DNA from 3 places in the Bradyrhizobium manausense genome. Region 3 is predicted to be linked to each of the others. Evidence: predicted binding sites of a transcription regulator. Region 3 holds the regulator's gene; each other region holds the start of a gene.
The links. The regulator LexA, encoded in region 3, represses DNA repair genes until DNA is damaged. The targets are predictions, from matches to a motif close to TGTTCNNNNTGTGTTCNG.

Region 1 (5,570 bases), on a different contig from region 3:
ACGTGCTGGTCGCGCGCGCGCATGCGGCCGAGGTGCACGAGATCATTCTTGCGTTGAATGCGACCGTCGACGGCCAGACCACGGCGCATTACATCACCGACCTGCTTCAGGACGCCAACGTAAAAGTAACCCGGCTGGCCCATGGTGTGCCTGTTGGTGGCGAGCTTGATTATCTCGATGAGGGCACGCTATCGGCCGCCATGCGGCAGCGGACCCTGTTCTAGAGCGTTTTCAAGCGAAGTGGATACCGGTTCGCGTGAAGAAACGCGTCAAAACAAGAATCTTCATCCAGACTTACGGAACGGACGATATGACGAAACTTTTCGCCACACGCCTGGCTTTGGTCGCGACGATGCTGCTGGTCGTGACACCAGCCGTCTCCGCGCAACAGGACGACGAAGCCGCGCAGGCCTCGAAGCCCGGCAAGCCGATCAGCACCGGCGAGGTGCTTTCGGGCGAGCTGAACGCCATGAAGATTCGCGACGTCAAGAACGCCGGCAAGCGGATTGCGATGTACCAGATCACCTCCGAGCCGCGGCGCCTGCCGGCGCCGAGCGGGCTGTGCGATCTCGAGACCGGGCCTGAGACCTTCCAGCTCGTCACCTCCAGCGACGCGCAGGCCACGCAGCTGAAATCGTTCGTCGGCAAGGAGATCTCGGTGAAGGTCGGCGAGATCGCCTGCGCCAGCGATCCCGGCCAGATGAGCGAAGCCGTGATCACGAAGTGGAGCTTGGTAAGGAAGTAGGGCAGTAGGCACTGCTCTCTCCTCGCAGTGACGAGGAGAGAGGCGGAGCCCTAAACCCTTATTGGCCCCAACGTGTCAAAATGCCCGCGCTTCTGCAGCCAGGTCAGCAGCACCAGGCTCGGGATCGCCACCAGCACGCAGATCACGAAGAACAGCGGCCAGCCGGTGGCATCCGCCACGAAGCCTGCTCCCGACGAGAGATAGGTCCGCCCCACCGCGGCGAGCGCGGTGAGCAGCGCGTATTGCGTCGCCGTGTGCAGCGGGTTCTGGCATAGCGCCGAGAGGTAGGCGACGAAGATCACGGTGCCGACGGCGCTGGTGAAATTCTCCGCGCAGATCGCGAGCGCCAGCGCCCATTGATTGGTGCCGACCACAGCGAGCCAGGAGAAGGTGAGGTTGGCCAGCGCCTGCACCGCGCCGCCGATCCAGAGCGAGGTCGCGAGCGAATAACGCCGCGCGACAAACCCGCCGGCAAAGCCGCCGATCAGGGTAGCCGCGAGCCCGACGCCCTTCACGATCGCCGCATAGTCGTTGCGGGTGAAGCCGAGGTCGATCACGAACGGCGCGGTCATCGTGCCGGAGAACGCATCGGTGAATTTGAACAGCACGACGAAGGCGAGTGCCGCAATCGCATCTTTCCGCGACAGGAATTCCGAGAAGGCGCCGATCGCCGCGTGCAGCACGCGGGTGAATGCCGTCTCGGTTTGCGTCGCAGCTTCCGCCCGTACCGATTGCTCGGGCTCGGTTGCAACCAGTGCTGTGATGGTTCCGATCAGCACCATCGCCGCCATCACCACATAGCCCCACATCCAGGCCGAATTGCGCGTGATGCCGGTGCTCTCAAAGCCGGAGACGATGAACAGCGCGCCCGCAGTCGAGACCAGCATGCCGATGCGATAGGCCGCGACATAGGCCGCCATGCCGGCAGCCTGCTCGCTCTCGGGAAGGCTCTCGACGCGGAAGGCGTCGACCACGATGTCCTGCGTCGAGGACGTCGTGGCGACCAGAAGTGCGCCCAACGCGACATAGAACGGCGAACGCGCCGGATCGGTCATCGCCAGCAGCAGGATCGCGACGATCAGCAATATCTGCGAGAACAGCAGCCAGCCGCGCCGCCGTCCGAAGGCGCGGGTGAACAGTGGCACATGCAGCGCATCCACCAGTGGAGCCCACAAAAATTTCAGTGTGTAGGGCGTGCCGACCAGCGCAAACAGCCCGATGGTCTTGAGATCGACGCCAGCCTCGCGCATCCACACCAGCAGCGTCGAGCCCGACAGCGCCAGCGGCAGCCCCGAGGAAAAGCCGAGGAACAACACGATCAGCACCCGCGGTTGCAGGTAGACAGCGAGGCTATCGCGCCAGGAAGTCGCAGGCGCGGAGGTCGCGGCGGAAGAGGTCGCGTCGGGTGCGGTCATGGGGAGGTGTTAGCAGATTCTGGGGGCGCTGCCTCGGCCACAAAACTCGTCATGCCCGGGCTTGTCCCGGGCATCCACGTTCTTGCTGCCGTCGAAAAGGCCGTGGATGGCCGGGACAAGCCCGGCCATGACGACTGAGAATCACTCCCCCGCCTGGAGCTTCCTTGGAAACAGCTCCGGCGCTCCCGCCACCAGCCGTGGGCCCTCGGCCGGCGCGTCCGTCTTGCTGAAATCGAGTTCCTCGATTCTTCCTGCACGCTTCTCGATCTTGTCGGCGGAGATCAGGATCTGGCGGACGTCCTCGTTGGCGTCGGCAAAGTGCTTCTGCAATTTCAGCACGCGGTCGCGCAGGCGGCCCAGATCGTCGCCGAGCTTGATCACTTCGGTCTGGATCTGGTCGGCGGCATCGCGCATGCGCGCGTCCTTCATGATTTGCTGCATCACCTGGATGGCGAGCATCAGCAGCGAGGGCGACACCAGCACGACCTTGGCGCGATAGGCCTTCTGGATCACGTCGTCGAAGCCGTCATGGATTTCGGCGTAGACCGATTCCGACGGCACGAACATCAGTGCCATCTCCTGGGTCTCGCCGGTGACGAGGTATTTTTCGGCGATGTCGCCGACATGCTTCATCACGTCGCCGCGCAGCCGCTGCGTGGCGACGCGCTTCTCCTCGTCGGTGCGAGCGTCATGCAGCGCGGTCATTGCTTCCAGCGGAAACTTCGCGTCGATGCAGAGCGGGCGCTGGTCGGGCAGGAACACGACACAGTCGGGCCGCTTGCCGGTCGAGAGCGTGAACTGGAATTCGTAAGCACCCTTCGGCAGGCCGTCCTGGACGATCGCCTCCATCCGCGCTTGGCCAAAGGCGCCGCGCGACTGCTTGTTGGCGAGCACGTCGCGCAGCGTCGTCACCTGCGTGGTGAGGTCGGTGAGGTTCTTGTGCGCGCTGTCGATGATGCCGAGGCGCTCATGCAGGGCACGCAGGCTTTCCATGGTGTTGCGGGTCGAGTGTTCCATGGACTGGCCGACCCGGTGGGTCACCGAATCCAGCCGCTCGTTGACCGCCCGCGCCATCTCGGCCTGGCGCCCCGCCAGGGCCTGGGTCATGGCGTCGGCGCGTCCGGCGGCCTCGCTCTGGGCGTGCAGCACCTGGGCGAGGCGCTCCTCGAGCTCGTCGGCCCGGATCGCATGCGCCATCGCGAGTTCCGCGCCGCGCCGCCCGGATCGGGCAATCACGACGGCAATCAACACCAGCAGGATGAGGACGAGGGCGCCGAAGCCGATCAGCGCATCGATCGCGCGCACCGGCCAGTCGCCCAGCATGAAAATGATCTCGTTCATGCCCGTCCTTCTAGCCGATTCGCGGGCCGGCGCGAACGAAGAGGGAACGGCGTCGGTTAACCGCCCCCTAATTTTTATGGTTAACCAAAGCTGAAGTTTTATGGTTAGCGGATCGTTAACGCGTTCCAGGCCGCATTGACCGCTTGTCGCGCGCGGCTTAAATCGCCCGCCATGGCCCTCAGAGAAATCATCATCCTGCCCGACAAGCAGCTGCGTCTGGTCTCCAAGCCGATCGAGAAGGTCACGCCGGAGATCCGCAAGCTTGCCGACGACATGTTCGAGACCATGTACGACGCGCCCGGCATCGGCCTCGCTGCGATCCAGATCGCGCAGCCGCTGCGGCTGATCACCATGGATCTCGCCAAGCCCGACCAGGACGGCGAGACCAGGCAGGAACCCCGCGTCTTCATCAATCCCGAGATCATCGCCACCTCCGAGGACCTGTCGGTCTACGAGGAGGGCTGTCTGTCGATCCCCGAATATTACGAGGAGGTCGAACGTCCCGCGAAGGTGCGCGTGCGCTTTACCGATCTGGACGGCAAGGTGCACGAGGAGGACGCCGAAGGCCTCTACGCCACCTGCATCCAGCACGAGATCGACCATCTCAACGGCGTGCTGTTCGTCGACTATCTGTCGAAGCTCAAGCGCGACCGCGTGATCAAGAAGTTCGAGAAAGCCGCCAAGCGCGCGGAGTAGGCCGAGTCCTCCGCCGTCATGCCCGGCCTTGTGCCGGGCATCCACGTTCTTTGCCGCCGCGAGCACGAAGAACGTGGATGGCCGGGACAAGCCCGGCCATGACGAGTACTCTTGTTCGCCTCCGAGGATTGCCGCGTCACATGCCCCTCCGCCTGATCTTCATGGGCACGCCCGATTTCTCCGTGCCGACGCTGCTCGAGCTGGTCGCGCACGGCCACGAGATCGTGGCCGTCTACACCCGCGCGCCGAAGCCGGGCGGGCGGCGCGGGCTGCAGATGCAGCCGACCCCGGTCGAGGAAGCTGCGCGAAAGCTCGGCGTGCCTGTGCTGACGCCGAAGACGTTGAAGACCGCGGAAGCGCTCGCCGAATTCAGCGCGTTCGAGGCCGATGCCGCCGTCGTCGTTGCCTATGGCATGATCCTGCCGCAGGCGGTCCTCGATGCGCCGATACTCGGCTGCTACAATCTGCATGCTTCGCTGCTGCCGCGCTGGCGCGGCGCGGCCCCCATCAACCGCGCGATCATGGCGGGTGATGCCGAGAGCGGCGTGATGGTGATGAAGATGGATGTCGGCCTCGACACCGGCGACGTCGCCATGGCCGAACGCCTGGCGATCTCCGACAACATGACCGCGGTCGATCTGCACGATCGGCTGTCTCGGCTCGGCGCCGACCTGATGGTGCGCGCGATGGCGGCGCTGGATCGCGGCGGGCTTCAGCTCAAGAAGCAGGGCGAGGACGGCGTCACCTATGCCGCCAAGATCGACAAGGCCGAGGCGCGGATCGACTGGAGCAAGCCAGCCCACGCGGTGCTGCGCCACATCCACGGCCTGTCGCCGTTTCCCGGCGCCTGGGCGGAGCTTGACGGCGTCAGCGAGAATGCACGCGTCAAGATCCTGCGTTGCGAGCTCGCGAAGGGCGCCGGCGTGCCAGGCGAGGTGCTCGACAATCAACTCACGATCGCCTGCGGCGAGGGCGCGATCCGCATTCTCGAATTGCAGCGCGAAGGCAAGGCGCGGATGCAGGCTACCGACTTCCTGCGCGGCGTGAAGGTCGAGCCGCCGATGCGGCTCACCTGATGCCCCGCTACAAGCTCACCATCGAATATGACGGCGCGCCGTTTTTCGGCTGGCAGGTGCAGGAGACGCTGCCGTCGGTGCAGGGCGCGCTGGAAGCGGCGGTGAAGGCGATGACCGGCGCGGATGCGCGGGTGCATGGTGCGGGCCGCACCGATGCCGGCGTGCACGCACGCGGCCAGGTCGCCCATGTCGATATCGACAAGCAGTTTCCGCAGGGCCGTTTTCGCGATGGTCTCAACGCGCATCTGCGCCCGCATCCGGTGGCGGTGCTCGAAGCCGAGATCGTCCCTGACACGT
Region 2 (5,570 bases), 1.1 Mb from region 3:
GGCCTTCACTCCGCCGCAACCATTCGCGGAAGCGGAACGTAAAGCCAGTCACGGAAAACAGCATAATACGGTTCTTTGCAGATTGACTACCGCTCCTGCATATTTTTCCCAAGAATGGCGGTGGCTTAGGGCTTCGGCACCTCCAATCGGAATCTGGCAGCTCCGCCTTGGCCGAGTGGCATTTCGAGTTCAGGCAGGATGGTCTTGAGCTCGCTTTGCAGCGTGTACGGCGGATTGACGATCATGAGCCCGGTCGAGGTGAGTGCTCCGCCGTCGGCTTGCGGCGCAACGCTGAATTCGAGACGCAGACATTTTCCCTGCGGCTTTGCTGCGGCTGCGAGCCGGGCCACCAACTGTGCCAAGGTGTCGGTCGCGCGTCGGCTTTTGGCGGGGTGCCAGATTACATAGATACCGGTCGGCCATTTCGCGAAGGCGCTGGAGAAGGCCTCGCCCAATCTTTCAAACTCGTCCTTCGCCTCGAACGGCGGGTCGATCAGCACGAGTCCGCGCCGCTCCTTCGGCGGCACGAAAGCCGGCAGTGCCATCCAGCCGTCGAGATCGACCACGCGCGCCTGTTCGTCGCGCCGCAACGCATCGATCAGTGCCTTGCGCGCCTTCGGCTCGAGCTCGCAGGCCACAAGCCGGTCCTGCGGCCGCATCAGGCCGCGCGCGATCAGGGGCGAGCCCGGATACGCCTTGAGCTCACCCTTCGGATTGAAGGCGCGGACGATGTCGATATACGGCTTGGTCAGCGCGATGCTCTCGTTCGAGAGGCGCGCCTGCATCAGCCGCGCGATCCCCGTCAGCCACTCGCCGCCGCGGCGCGCCTCGTCGCTGTCGAGATCGTAGAGGCCGGCGCCCGCATGGGTGTCGATGACGCGGAAGGCGGCCGGCTTGTCCTGCAAATAAGTGAGGATACGCGCCAGCACGATGTGCTTGATGACATCGGCGAAGTTGCCGGCGTGAAAGGCGTGACGATAGTTCATGAGCTCGGACCGCGTTGTCTTGCGTGATCCTAACCCCTTGTCATTGCGAGCGCAGCGAAGCAATCCGGAATCTAACCGCGGCGGCAGTCTGGATTGCTTCGTTGCGCTCGCAATGACGGGAGCTAGCCGCCCCTGATCGGCGGCATCGTCACCTGGTCGCGGCGGCAGGCGCGGCGTTCGAGTTCGTCGCAGGCGCGGAATTGCAGGTCCTTGCTCAGGCAGATGCGGACCTCGGAGAGCCGGGTCCGGTTGCAGGTGACCGAGACGGCTGCGTTGCTCAGGCCTGGATTGGCCTTGATGAAGGCTTCTTCCACCTCGGCCGGCGCCACGGTCTTGGCCTGCGACAGCTCGAGATATTCGGCCGGGATCTTGATCGCGGCGCGCGCTTTGCGGATCGTCTCGAAGTAATTGCGACCGTCGAGCCCGGAGCAGGTGCCGTGCTTGTCCCACTCGTTGAAGATCAGGCCGGTCGCCGGCATCAAATCGAGCATCGAGGAAACGATGTTGCGGTTCAGCCGCGGCGACGGCCGCTGGCAATATTCCGGAAAGCCGTTCTCATATTGCGGCCACAGCCCGTGCACCACGAAGGAAAAGGGCCGTCCTTCGCACTGGATGTTGGAGCGCCCGCCGCTGCGACCGCGCTCGGCGGCTTCCTCGCAGAACGACGGCGACCAGGACAGCGACAGCACATAGAAGTCGAATTCGCCGGGTGCGTTCTGCCGCTTGTCCTGGGCCCTCGCACCGCCCGCCAGTGAGATCAGCCCGGCGGCCAGGGTCAGCGAAATCATCAGACGGGAGAATGACTGCAATCTAAAATGAAACATGGCGATGCCCCTCAACTAGACTGTGCAATCAGCCTAGCAGTCACAAAGAACATTTCAAGAACAAAATTGAGCCGACTGCCGCCCGATCGCTCGGCCCGAATCAGGGCTCGTCAGCTCAGGGCTTGGCGGCGCGGCAGGACGGATTGTAGGCCCAGTTGCGATCGAGCCCGACCACGCACCATTCGACGCCCTGGCCGTATCCCGCAAAGCCGCCATCCTCGACGATCGAGAAGTGCACCCGGCGCACCTTGCCGTCGGTGAGCATGGCCTCGCCGGTGCAGAAGCGGCGCGGAATGTTGTCCGACGCCCAGGGGCGGAAGGCGGTCTCGTGAACGTTCGAGAAGCCCGTGATCCTCAGCGACGAATTCCAGAACGAGCTTTCCTTTTCCCAGAACTGGGTCGAGATCGTCGGCAGCGCCTTGTCGCATTCGGCGACATTGCCGTCATAGCGCGGCCCGTTCAGCCAGAAATTCAGCTCCAGGGGATTGGCCGCCTTGGCCTCAGTGAGCGACAGCGCTCCGAACATGAGGCCGAGAACTGCGGCAAAGCGAAGCGATTTCAGGGAGGTCGAGGCGCGCATGGGTAATCCAGACAGCATGATCTGCGAAGGTCGGACGGTGCCGCGAAGGGCGGGGGAGGTCAAGTGCAGCGCGGCAACACTTGGCCAGGAGTTATCACAACGTCGCAGCCGACAGGCCTTCCGTTCTTTTCACCGCCGCTCCGGCACCGTAAACTGATGCCAACCAATCGGAGTGACGGGAATGCGAATCATTGCGGCTGCTGGCCTTCTTGCCCTGGGTTTGATGGCGAGCCAATCGGCGCGCGCCGACCTCCTCCCGGTGCCGCCGTTCAAGGGCAACGACACCGGCGGCATCATCGCCTATTCGATGGCAACGCAGGTCGATGCACGCCAGGTCGCGGTCGATCACTGCGCGCGCTACGGCAAGGTCGTGAAATTCCTCGCGGTGCAGGCCTATGAGGGCGGCTACATCTCGTTCTCCTGCCGCTGGGTGCCCTACGGCGCCGCCGACCGGCCGATCCGCACGCTCTACTGAGCCGTTTCGGAAAGCCTCGCTACGACCTCTCAGCCGGGAGCCTCTCCTATGACGCGCAGGCTTGCTTTGCTCGGTTCGGCCGTTTGTCTCCTGTTGTCGACGGGCAGCGCTTTCGCGGACGATCTGCCGGTGCGCAAGGCCGGGCTCTGGGAATTGAAGATGGTCAGGTCCGGCTCGGCAATGCCGGAGATGACCATGCAGCATTGCACCGACGAGGCCGTCGACAAGGAGATGAACAACAACATCTCGCCGATGGCCAAGCAGGTCTGCTCCAAGCAGGACATCAAGAAGACGGCGACCGGCTACATCAGCGATTCCGAGTGCAACGTCGCCGGCATGTCCACGACTTCGCATGCCGAGATCACCGGCGATTTCAATTCGGCCTACACGGTGAAGACCTCGTCGCATGCGCAAGGCGGCGCCGCCGGCACCGCGGGGCGCGACACCACCATGACGTTGGAGGCGAAATGGATGGGGGCTTGCAAGCCCGACCAGAAGCCCGGCGACATCGTGATGCCCGGTGGTTTCAAGATGAACGTGCGCGACGTCGACAAGTTGAAGGCGCTGCTGCCGAAGAAATAGGCTACACCGGTATCCGCACGCTCGCGCGTAATCCGCCCATCGGGCTGTCGCCGAGCGTGATGTCGCCGCCATGAGAGCGGGCGATGTCGCGGGCGATCGCGAGTCCCAGGCCCGTGCCACCTTCGTCCTGGTTGCGGGCATTGTCGAGCCGCAGGAACGGCTTGAACACTTCCTCGCGCAGATGCGTGGGAATGCCGGGGCCGTCGTCGTCCACCGTGACAGTCAGATAGCGATGATCGCGCTGGCCGGAGATGGCGATGGCCTTGCCGTAGCGCGCGGCATTAGTGACGAGGTTGGCGAGGCAACGCTTGAAGGAGGCCGGCTTCACCGTCACCACCGGCAGGCCGCTGAATGTCACGGTTGCGGTGTGGCCGTGGCGTTCGGCGTCGCCGCGTAACTCCTCGAGCGCCTGCGCCATGTCGGTCGGCTGCGATTGTTCGCCGGAATCGCCGCGGGCGAACGCAAGGTAATCCTCCAGCATCATCGACATCTCGTCGACATCCTTGCGCATGCCCTCGAGCTCCGGATTGTCGCCGATCAGCGCCAGCTCGAGCTTGAAGCGGGTGAGAATGGTGCGCAGGTCGTGGCTGACGCCGGCGAGCATCGCGGTGCGCTGCTCCATCGCGCGTTCGATGCGCGACTTCATCTCGAGGAAGGCGCCCGCGGCCCGCCTTACTTCGCGCGCGCCGCGCGGTCTGAAGTTCGGTGCTTCGCGGCCCTTGCCGAAACTTTCGGCGGCGTCCGCAAGCCGCAGGATCGGCTTGATCTGGTTGCGCAGGAACAGCACCGAGACGATCAGCAGGATCGAGGACGTGCCGACCATCCAGAACAGGAATATCTCCGAGTTCGAGGCATAGGCGGCGCTGCGCTGCGCGAACACGCGCATCACGGCATCGTCGAGCTGGATGCGGATCTCGACAAGGTTGGAGCGGCCGACGGTGTCGATCCAGAACGAGCGCCCGATCTGGCGGCCGAGCTGCACCGACAGCGTCTGGTCGAGCAGCGAGAAGAACGGCTTTGGTCCCGGCGGCGGCATGTCACCGGCGGGCAGGAAGTCGACCACCAGGCCGAGGCGCTGCTGCGCGATGCGGCGAATCTGGTCGCGGTCCTTGTCCTGCGGGTAGCCCTTGTAGACGTCGATCAGCGCGGCGATGTCCTGCACCACCGCCGCCGACAGCCGGCGCGTCACCGTGTTCCAGTGCCGCTCCATGAACACGAAGGCGACGACCGATTGCAGGATCACCATCGGCACGATCATGATGAGCAGTGCGCGCGCATAGAGGCCGGTCGGCATCCAGCCCTTGAACGCGTTGCCCATCCAGCCATTGACGGCGGAGACGCGGCCGGCGGCGCTCTTGAGCAGCGTCAGGCCGGTATCGATCGTGCTCATCGGTTGCGCTTCACAGCTTCTACGGCGAGGCCACCAGCCGGTAACCGATGCCCCGCACGGCCTGCAGGAACAGCGGATTGGCGGGATCGGTCTCGATCTTGCGCCTGAGGCGGTTGATCTGCACGTCGACGGCGCGCTCGTTGACGCTGCCGTTGCCGGTCAGTGCGCTGCGCGGCACGGTCTCGCCCGGCGTCTCCGAGAGAATGCGCAGCATCTCACGCTCGCGGTCGGTGAGATGGATGACCTCTTCGCCCTGGCGCAATTCGCCGCGATCCAGATGATAGACGTAGGGACCGAATGCGATCTTTTCCACCGCCGCGGCCTGGATCGGCGGCGCCGCGCGCTTGAGGATGTTGTTGATGCGCAGCGCCAGCTCGCGCGGCTCGAACGGCTTTGCGACATAGTCGTCGGCGCCGATCTGAAGGCCCTCGATGCGGGCTTCGGCTTCATGCCGCGCCGTCAGCATCACGATCGGCACCGAGGAGGATGTGCGGATGAAGCGAGCGAGATCGAAGCCGGTCTCGCCGGGCATCATGACGTCGAGGATGAGCAGGTCGAAATGCAGCCCGAGCAGTTTCGCGCGGGCATCGCCGGCACTGGAGGCGGTGGTGACGCGATAGCCTTCGGCCGCGAGAAAGCGCGACAAGAGATCGCGGATGCGGCGATCATCGTCGACCAGCAGCAGATGCGGGGCGTCATCGGCCGGTTGCGCCGGCGGGCGGGCGAGCGTGGC
Region 3 (5,570 bases):
AGGTGGATCCAACCAAGGATTCCCCATGCAAAACATCGCAGAGCATATGGAAGTCATCGGCGCCGACGGTGTCCATGTCGGCACGGTCGACAAGGTCGAAGGTAACCGCATCAAGCTGACCAAGAAGGACAGCGGCGAGGGCAGCCACAAGGGCCACCACCATTTCATCGACAAGGGTCTTGTTGCCGGTGTCGAGGGCAACAAGGTCAGGCTGTCGGCCAAGGCGGACGTGGCCGTGACGATGGAAGAGGAAAAGTAGGGCTGCGGCTCCTTCGTTCCTGATCCGTACCGCTATTCGGCAGCCTGCACGTTCCGGTAGCCTCTGCGCCCGTCTGATATCGCAGGGTTGCCAGGGAATGGCGGAGCCGGGCCGGCCACAACGCGCCTCGCAGGGTATCGCCGGGACCTGGCCCACAGGCGGGGCCGCGTCGGCCGGCGGACTTGTGCCGACAGGGTTGGGCGTCTGGCCCGCGATCGCCGGAACGCTACGCGAATGGGCAAGGGCTGAAGCCGGCGCCGGGCGGCTGTTCCCCTGGGTGCCGATCGCCTTCGGCTGCGGCATCGCGCTTTATTTCGCCGCCGATCATGAGCCGGTGCTGTGGGTCACGGCTGCGATGGCGGTCGCGCTGACGCTCGGCGCGGTCCTGTTGCGGCGGAGCCGGTGGTTTGCGCCCGCGATCATCATCGCGGCGGTCGCAGCCGGTTTTGCAATTGCGACCTGGAAGACGGCACGCATCGCGCATACCGTGCTCGAAAAGCCGCTTTATTCCGTGTCGCTGTCGGGCTTCGTCGAGACCCGAGACATCCGCGAACGCACCGACCGTTTCGTGCTGCGCGTCACCGCGATGGAGGCGCAGCGCAGCGACGTGATGCTGGAGCGCGTCCGTCTCTCCGTGCGCAAGGGGGCGGCGCCCGATGTCGGCAGCTTCGTGCAGTTGAAGGCCCGGCTGATGCCTCCGCTCGCGCCGCTGCGGCCGGGCAGCTACGATTTCTCGCGCGACATGTTCTTCCAGGGCATCGGCGCCTCCGGTTTCGCGATGGGGGCGATCACGGTGTCAGCGCCGCCTGATGCCGGCGGCCTTCACTTGCGCTATGCGGCCGTCATGCAAGGCCTGCGCGACACGATCGACGCGCGCATCCGCGCCGTGCTCGATGGCGACAACCGCGCCATCGCGACCGCGCTTTTGACCGGCCGCCGCGACGCCATCACCACGCCCGTCAACGACGCGATGTTCATCTCGGGCCTCGGTCATGTGCTGTCGATCTCGGGCTATCACATGGCTGTCGTCGCCGGCGTCGTCTTCTTCGCAGTCCGGGCGTTGCTCGCACTGATCCCCGGGCTCGCGGTCGGCTTTCCCATCAAGAAATGGTCGGCAGCTGCGGCGCTGGTCGCGTCCGCATTCTATTTGCTGCTCTCGGGCGCTGAGGTCGCAACGCAAAGATCGTTCTTCATGACTGCGGTGGTGCTGCTCGCTGTCATGGTCGATCGCCGCGCCATCACCTTCCGCACGCTGGCGGTGGCGGCGCTGATCGTGCTTGCGGTGGCGCCGGAAGCACTGGTGCATCCGAGTTTTCAGATGTCGTTCGCCGCGACGCTGGGGCTCGTCGCGCTGGTACAGATCGGCATGCCGAACCTGTTTGCCTCGCCGGATCATTCCGCGACCGCGCGCATCGCGCTGTGGGGCGGCCGCGAGATCGCCATGCTGTTCATGGCCTCGATGATCGCCGGGTTTGCGACCACGCCTTATGCCGCCTTCCATTTTCACCGCATCACGCCGTACGGTGTGCTCGCCAATCTTGGCGCGATGCCGGTGGTGTCCGCGCTGGTGATGCCGGCGGGGCTGCTCGGACTGCTCGCGGCACCCTTCGGACTCGACGGTGTGTTCTGGTGGCTGATGGGAATCGGCATCGACTGGATGGTGGCGGTGTCGCGCTGGGTGGCCGCGCTGCCCGGCGCGATCGGCCACGTCGCGGCCTTCGGGACTGCGCCGCTGATTGCAGCCAGCCTCGGCCTGATCCTGATGGGTCTGTTGCGCTCGCCACTGCGCTGGTCGGGCGCGTGCGTGCTCGTGGCGGCGACGATCTGGGGCCTGTCCGTCCGGCAGCCCGATATTCTCATCGCCGGCGACGGCCAGAACGTCGCGGTGCGGGGCAGGGATGGGCAACTGCATCTGATCAGGACGAAGAAGGACAATTTCCTGCTGAAGGAGTGGCTCGCGGCGGATGCTGATCCGCGCGATGCTACGAGCGCCTCGCTCGGTGATGGTGTGTCGTGCGACGAGGCCGGCTGCGTGATGCCGCTCGCCGACGGCCGCATGATTGCGCTCTCGCTACGCATCGACGCCCTGGCCGACGATTGCAGCCGTGCCGCGCTGGTGGTGACGACAAGGCCGGCGCCGCCGGATTGCGCCGCGATGGTGGTCGATCGGCCGCGTCTTGCGCGCCAGGGTGCGCTGGCGCTGACGCAGCGTGGCGACGGTTTTGCGATCCAATCGGTGAAGGCGAGGGGCGCAAACCGCCCCTGGTCGCCGGCGGCGGCCGGCGATGGAGATTTCGAACAGATCCTCATGCCGCGGTCGGCAGCTCCGCGCGCCAAAGATGCGACTCCGTCGGAGGCCGATCTTCAAGCCGAGGACTGAAGTCGACTTTTCAGCCGATCGGCAGGCGCGGGGGCGTCGTCGTGCGGCTGTCGGCGACCACTTGCGGCTTTTGCTCACGCTCGCCGAGCGGCTGCGTCACGGGCAGTTGCAGCACGGTCGCGCGCTGGCCCTCGACGAGCTGCGTCACCAGCACGTATTTGCCATCGGGGAATTCGATCGCGTCGTGATGACGATCGGGAATGTGCGGATCGATCTTGCCGAACTTGCCGACGCGCGAGTTGACGGTGCGCGTCCAGATCCACCTGTTGTCGTAACGGACGTTGTCGGCGAAGGCGAGCTCCGTTCCCGGCAGCAGGCAGACCGCGACCGACATATCGGCTTCGGAGGCGAAGCCGCGCGTCGAGGTGCCGCGGAAGGTTGTCGTGACGATCGTCTCGCCGACTTCTGCGGGACGCGTCGCAACGGCATGCAGGCTATAGTCACACATCGGGTGCTCCTCAGTCAGGATAGCAACCCGCGCCTCTGTCTTGCGAGGCGCAGGCCTCTATCAGAGTGGAAGCGTAAAAAACTCTGCCCGGTTGTAGGCAAATCTGCGGCTCGCGTGCGCGAGCCGCGATCACATTATCTTTCCCAAATCCGTAGGAACAAAGCCCACCCGCGCGCATTTTGCAGGCGCGCTACAGCGACCTGAACTGCCTTGTGCGTGCCGAGGATGTCGCGCTGGGAGAGGGGGCTGGATAGCCTGTGCAAGACCGGAAAAACTATCCAGCCGAGCGGACAATCGTCCGCTCCAATCGTCGATCGCGCGTGAGCGCTCAATACTTCCGGTACAGCCCGATCAGCTTGCCCTGGATCTTGACCCGGTTGGGCGGCAGGATGCGGACCTCATAGGCGGCATTCGCCGGCTCGAGCGCGATCGAGGCGCCGCGGCGCCGGAAGCGCTTCAAGGTTGCCTCCTCGTCATCGATCAGAGCGACCACGATATCGCCGGTGTCACAGCTCTCGTTGCGCTGGATCAGCGCCATGTCGCCGTCGAGAATGCCGGCTTCCACCATCGAGTCGCCGCGCACTTCGAGCGCATAGTGCTCGCCCGCACCGAGCATGTCGGGCGGGACGCTGATGGTGTGGCTGCGGGTCTGCAGCGCCTCGATCGGGGTACCGGCCGCAATCCGGCCCATGACGGGCACCGCGACGGGACGCTCGCCCTCTTCGGCGGACGGGCTGGACGTCGTACGCACCTTGCCGAGATTGCCCTCGATGACGCTCGGCGTGAAACCGCGGCGGCTCCCGGCGGCGGCCTGGAGCTCAGGCAGCTTGATCACCTCGATCGCGCGGGCACGGTTGGGCAGGCGGCGGATGAAGCCGCGCTCCTCCAGCGCCGTGATCAGGCGATGGATGCCTGACTTCGAGCGCAGATCGAGCGCATCCTTCATCTCGTCGAAGGAGGGCGGCACGCCGCTTTCCTTCAGGCGCTCGCTGATGAACCGCAGGAGTTCGTATTGTTTGCGCGTTAACATCTCGACCAAAATCCCCCTGACGATGTCGTTCGATTCCGAGACGCTGAATTTCAGCAATAAGCCGCTACATGCTCGAAACAAATCATGAACGGACACTATATGTTCGATACATGTTCCGCAACTGCTTAATTTACAGTGAACGCGACAAACTTCGCGGAACGGTTGCGAACGCTGCAGTCAGGCGGGCAGTCGCAACACCTCGCAGGGCGCTCCCGCTTCGGCCTTCGGCGCGAACGGCGCGCGCACGAGAAGTGCCTGTGCCGCAGCGAGATTCGCAAGCAGCGAGGAGTCCTGGTGGTTGACGGGAAGCGCGACGAGCGTGCCATCATCACGCAGATCGAGGCGCGCGCGCAGGTAATCCTCGCGCTGGTCATTGGCGCCGACGTCGCGGCCGAGCACGGCGCGTTCACGGCGGTGATGGACAACCGAGCGGCCCGACAACGCGCGAATCAGCGGCACCATGAACAGGAAGCCGCAGACGTAGGATGACACTGGATTGCCGGGCAGGCCGATCACGCGCATCGCCCCGAGCTGTCCGTTCATCATCGGCTTGCCCGGCCGCATCGCGATCTTCCAGAATGCCATCGCGGTGCCTTCGTCGCGGAGTGCCTGCTGCACCAGATCGTGGTCGCCGACCGAGGCGCCGCCGGTCGTGATCAGGATGTCGGCGCCGGATTCGCGGGCGCGGCGGATGCCTGATGCGGTTGCAGCAAGCGTGTCGGCGGCAATCCCGAGGTCGATGGTGTCGGCGCCTTCGCTGCGGGCGAGGGCGTGCAGGGCGTAACCGTTGGAATAGACGATCTGACCGTGGCCGGGTGTGCTGCCCGGCATCACCAGCTCATCACCCGTCGCGAGAATCGCGACCTTCGGACGGCGGCGGACTGCGAGCTGCGGATGATTCATGCCGGCGGCGAGCGCAAGGTCGCGCTCGGTGAGCCGCGCACCTTTGCGCAGGAGCACGTCACCCTCGCGGAAGTCGATGCCGGCCGGGCGTATATGCCGCCCGGTGACGGCGGCTTCCGTGATCGTGATGCGGCTGCCGTCGGCGACGGTGTCCTCCTGGATCACGACCGCATCCGCGCCATCGGGCACGACACCGCCGGTGAAAATCCGCACGGCTTCGCCCGAGCCGACGGTGCCTCCGTAGGGACGGCCGGCTGCGACCTCTCCAATGACAGTGAGCTGCGTGTCGACCTTGGCTGCATCAGCCGCACGAACGGCATAGCCATCCATCGCCGACATCGCCTGCGGCGGCTGCGTCCGCCGCGCCGCGACATCGCGCGCGAGCACGCGATGGAAGGCTTGATCAAGGGCGATGGTTTCTTCAGGCAGGGGCTCCGCGCCGGCAAGCACCGCGGCGAGCGCATCGGATACCGGCATCAGGGCCACGGGTGAAAACTCCAGCTGCGCCCGTTCGGGCAAATCGGCGGCGAGAGTTCTAGCCGAGTGCAGG

Region 1: a site for LexA is predicted at 3,533-3,550, ahead of JQ631_RS26535 (DNA recombination protein RmuC). Genes of this name have one in related genera too.
Region 2: a site for LexA is predicted at 1,856-1,873, ahead of JQ631_RS14290 (ribonuclease T2 family protein). Genes of this name have one in related genera too.

The regions. Positions count from the first base shown of each region.
Region 1 is NZ_JAFCJI010000002.1:1,312,998-1,318,567, reverse strand. It holds gene recR (recombination mediator RecR) at 1-224, shown strand, start outside; gene JQ631_RS26545 (hypothetical protein) at 311-745, shown strand; gene JQ631_RS26540 (AmpG family muropeptide MFS transporter) at 796-2,160, opposite strand; gene JQ631_RS26535 (DNA recombination protein RmuC) at 2,302-3,501, opposite strand; gene def (peptide deformylase) at 3,673-4,197, shown strand; gene fmt (methionyl-tRNA formyltransferase) at 4,338-5,273, shown strand; gene truA (tRNA pseudouridine(38-40) synthase TruA) at 5,273-5,570, shown strand, end outside.
Region 2 is NZ_JAFCJI010000001.1:2,983,037-2,988,606, reverse strand. It holds gene JQ631_RS14295 (23S rRNA (adenine(2030)-N(6))-methyltransferase RlmJ) at 126-986, opposite strand; gene JQ631_RS14290 (ribonuclease T2 family protein) at 1,109-1,810, opposite strand; gene JQ631_RS14285 (hypothetical protein) at 1,926-2,390, opposite strand; gene JQ631_RS14280 (hypothetical protein) at 2,572-2,865, shown strand; gene JQ631_RS14275 (DUF3617 domain-containing protein) at 2,914-3,447, shown strand; gene JQ631_RS14270 (ATP-binding protein) at 3,449-4,837, opposite strand; gene JQ631_RS14265 (response regulator) at 4,857-5,570, opposite strand, start outside.
Region 3 is NZ_JAFCJI010000001.1:1,867,655-1,873,224, forward strand. It holds gene JQ631_RS08725 (DUF2171 domain-containing protein) at 26-259, shown strand; gene JQ631_RS08730 (ComEC/Rec2 family competence protein) at 357-2,639, shown strand; gene JQ631_RS08735 (hypothetical protein) at 2,650-3,087, opposite strand; gene lexA (transcriptional repressor LexA) at 3,416-4,117, opposite strand; gene JQ631_RS08745 (molybdopterin molybdotransferase MoeA) at 4,295-5,506, opposite strand.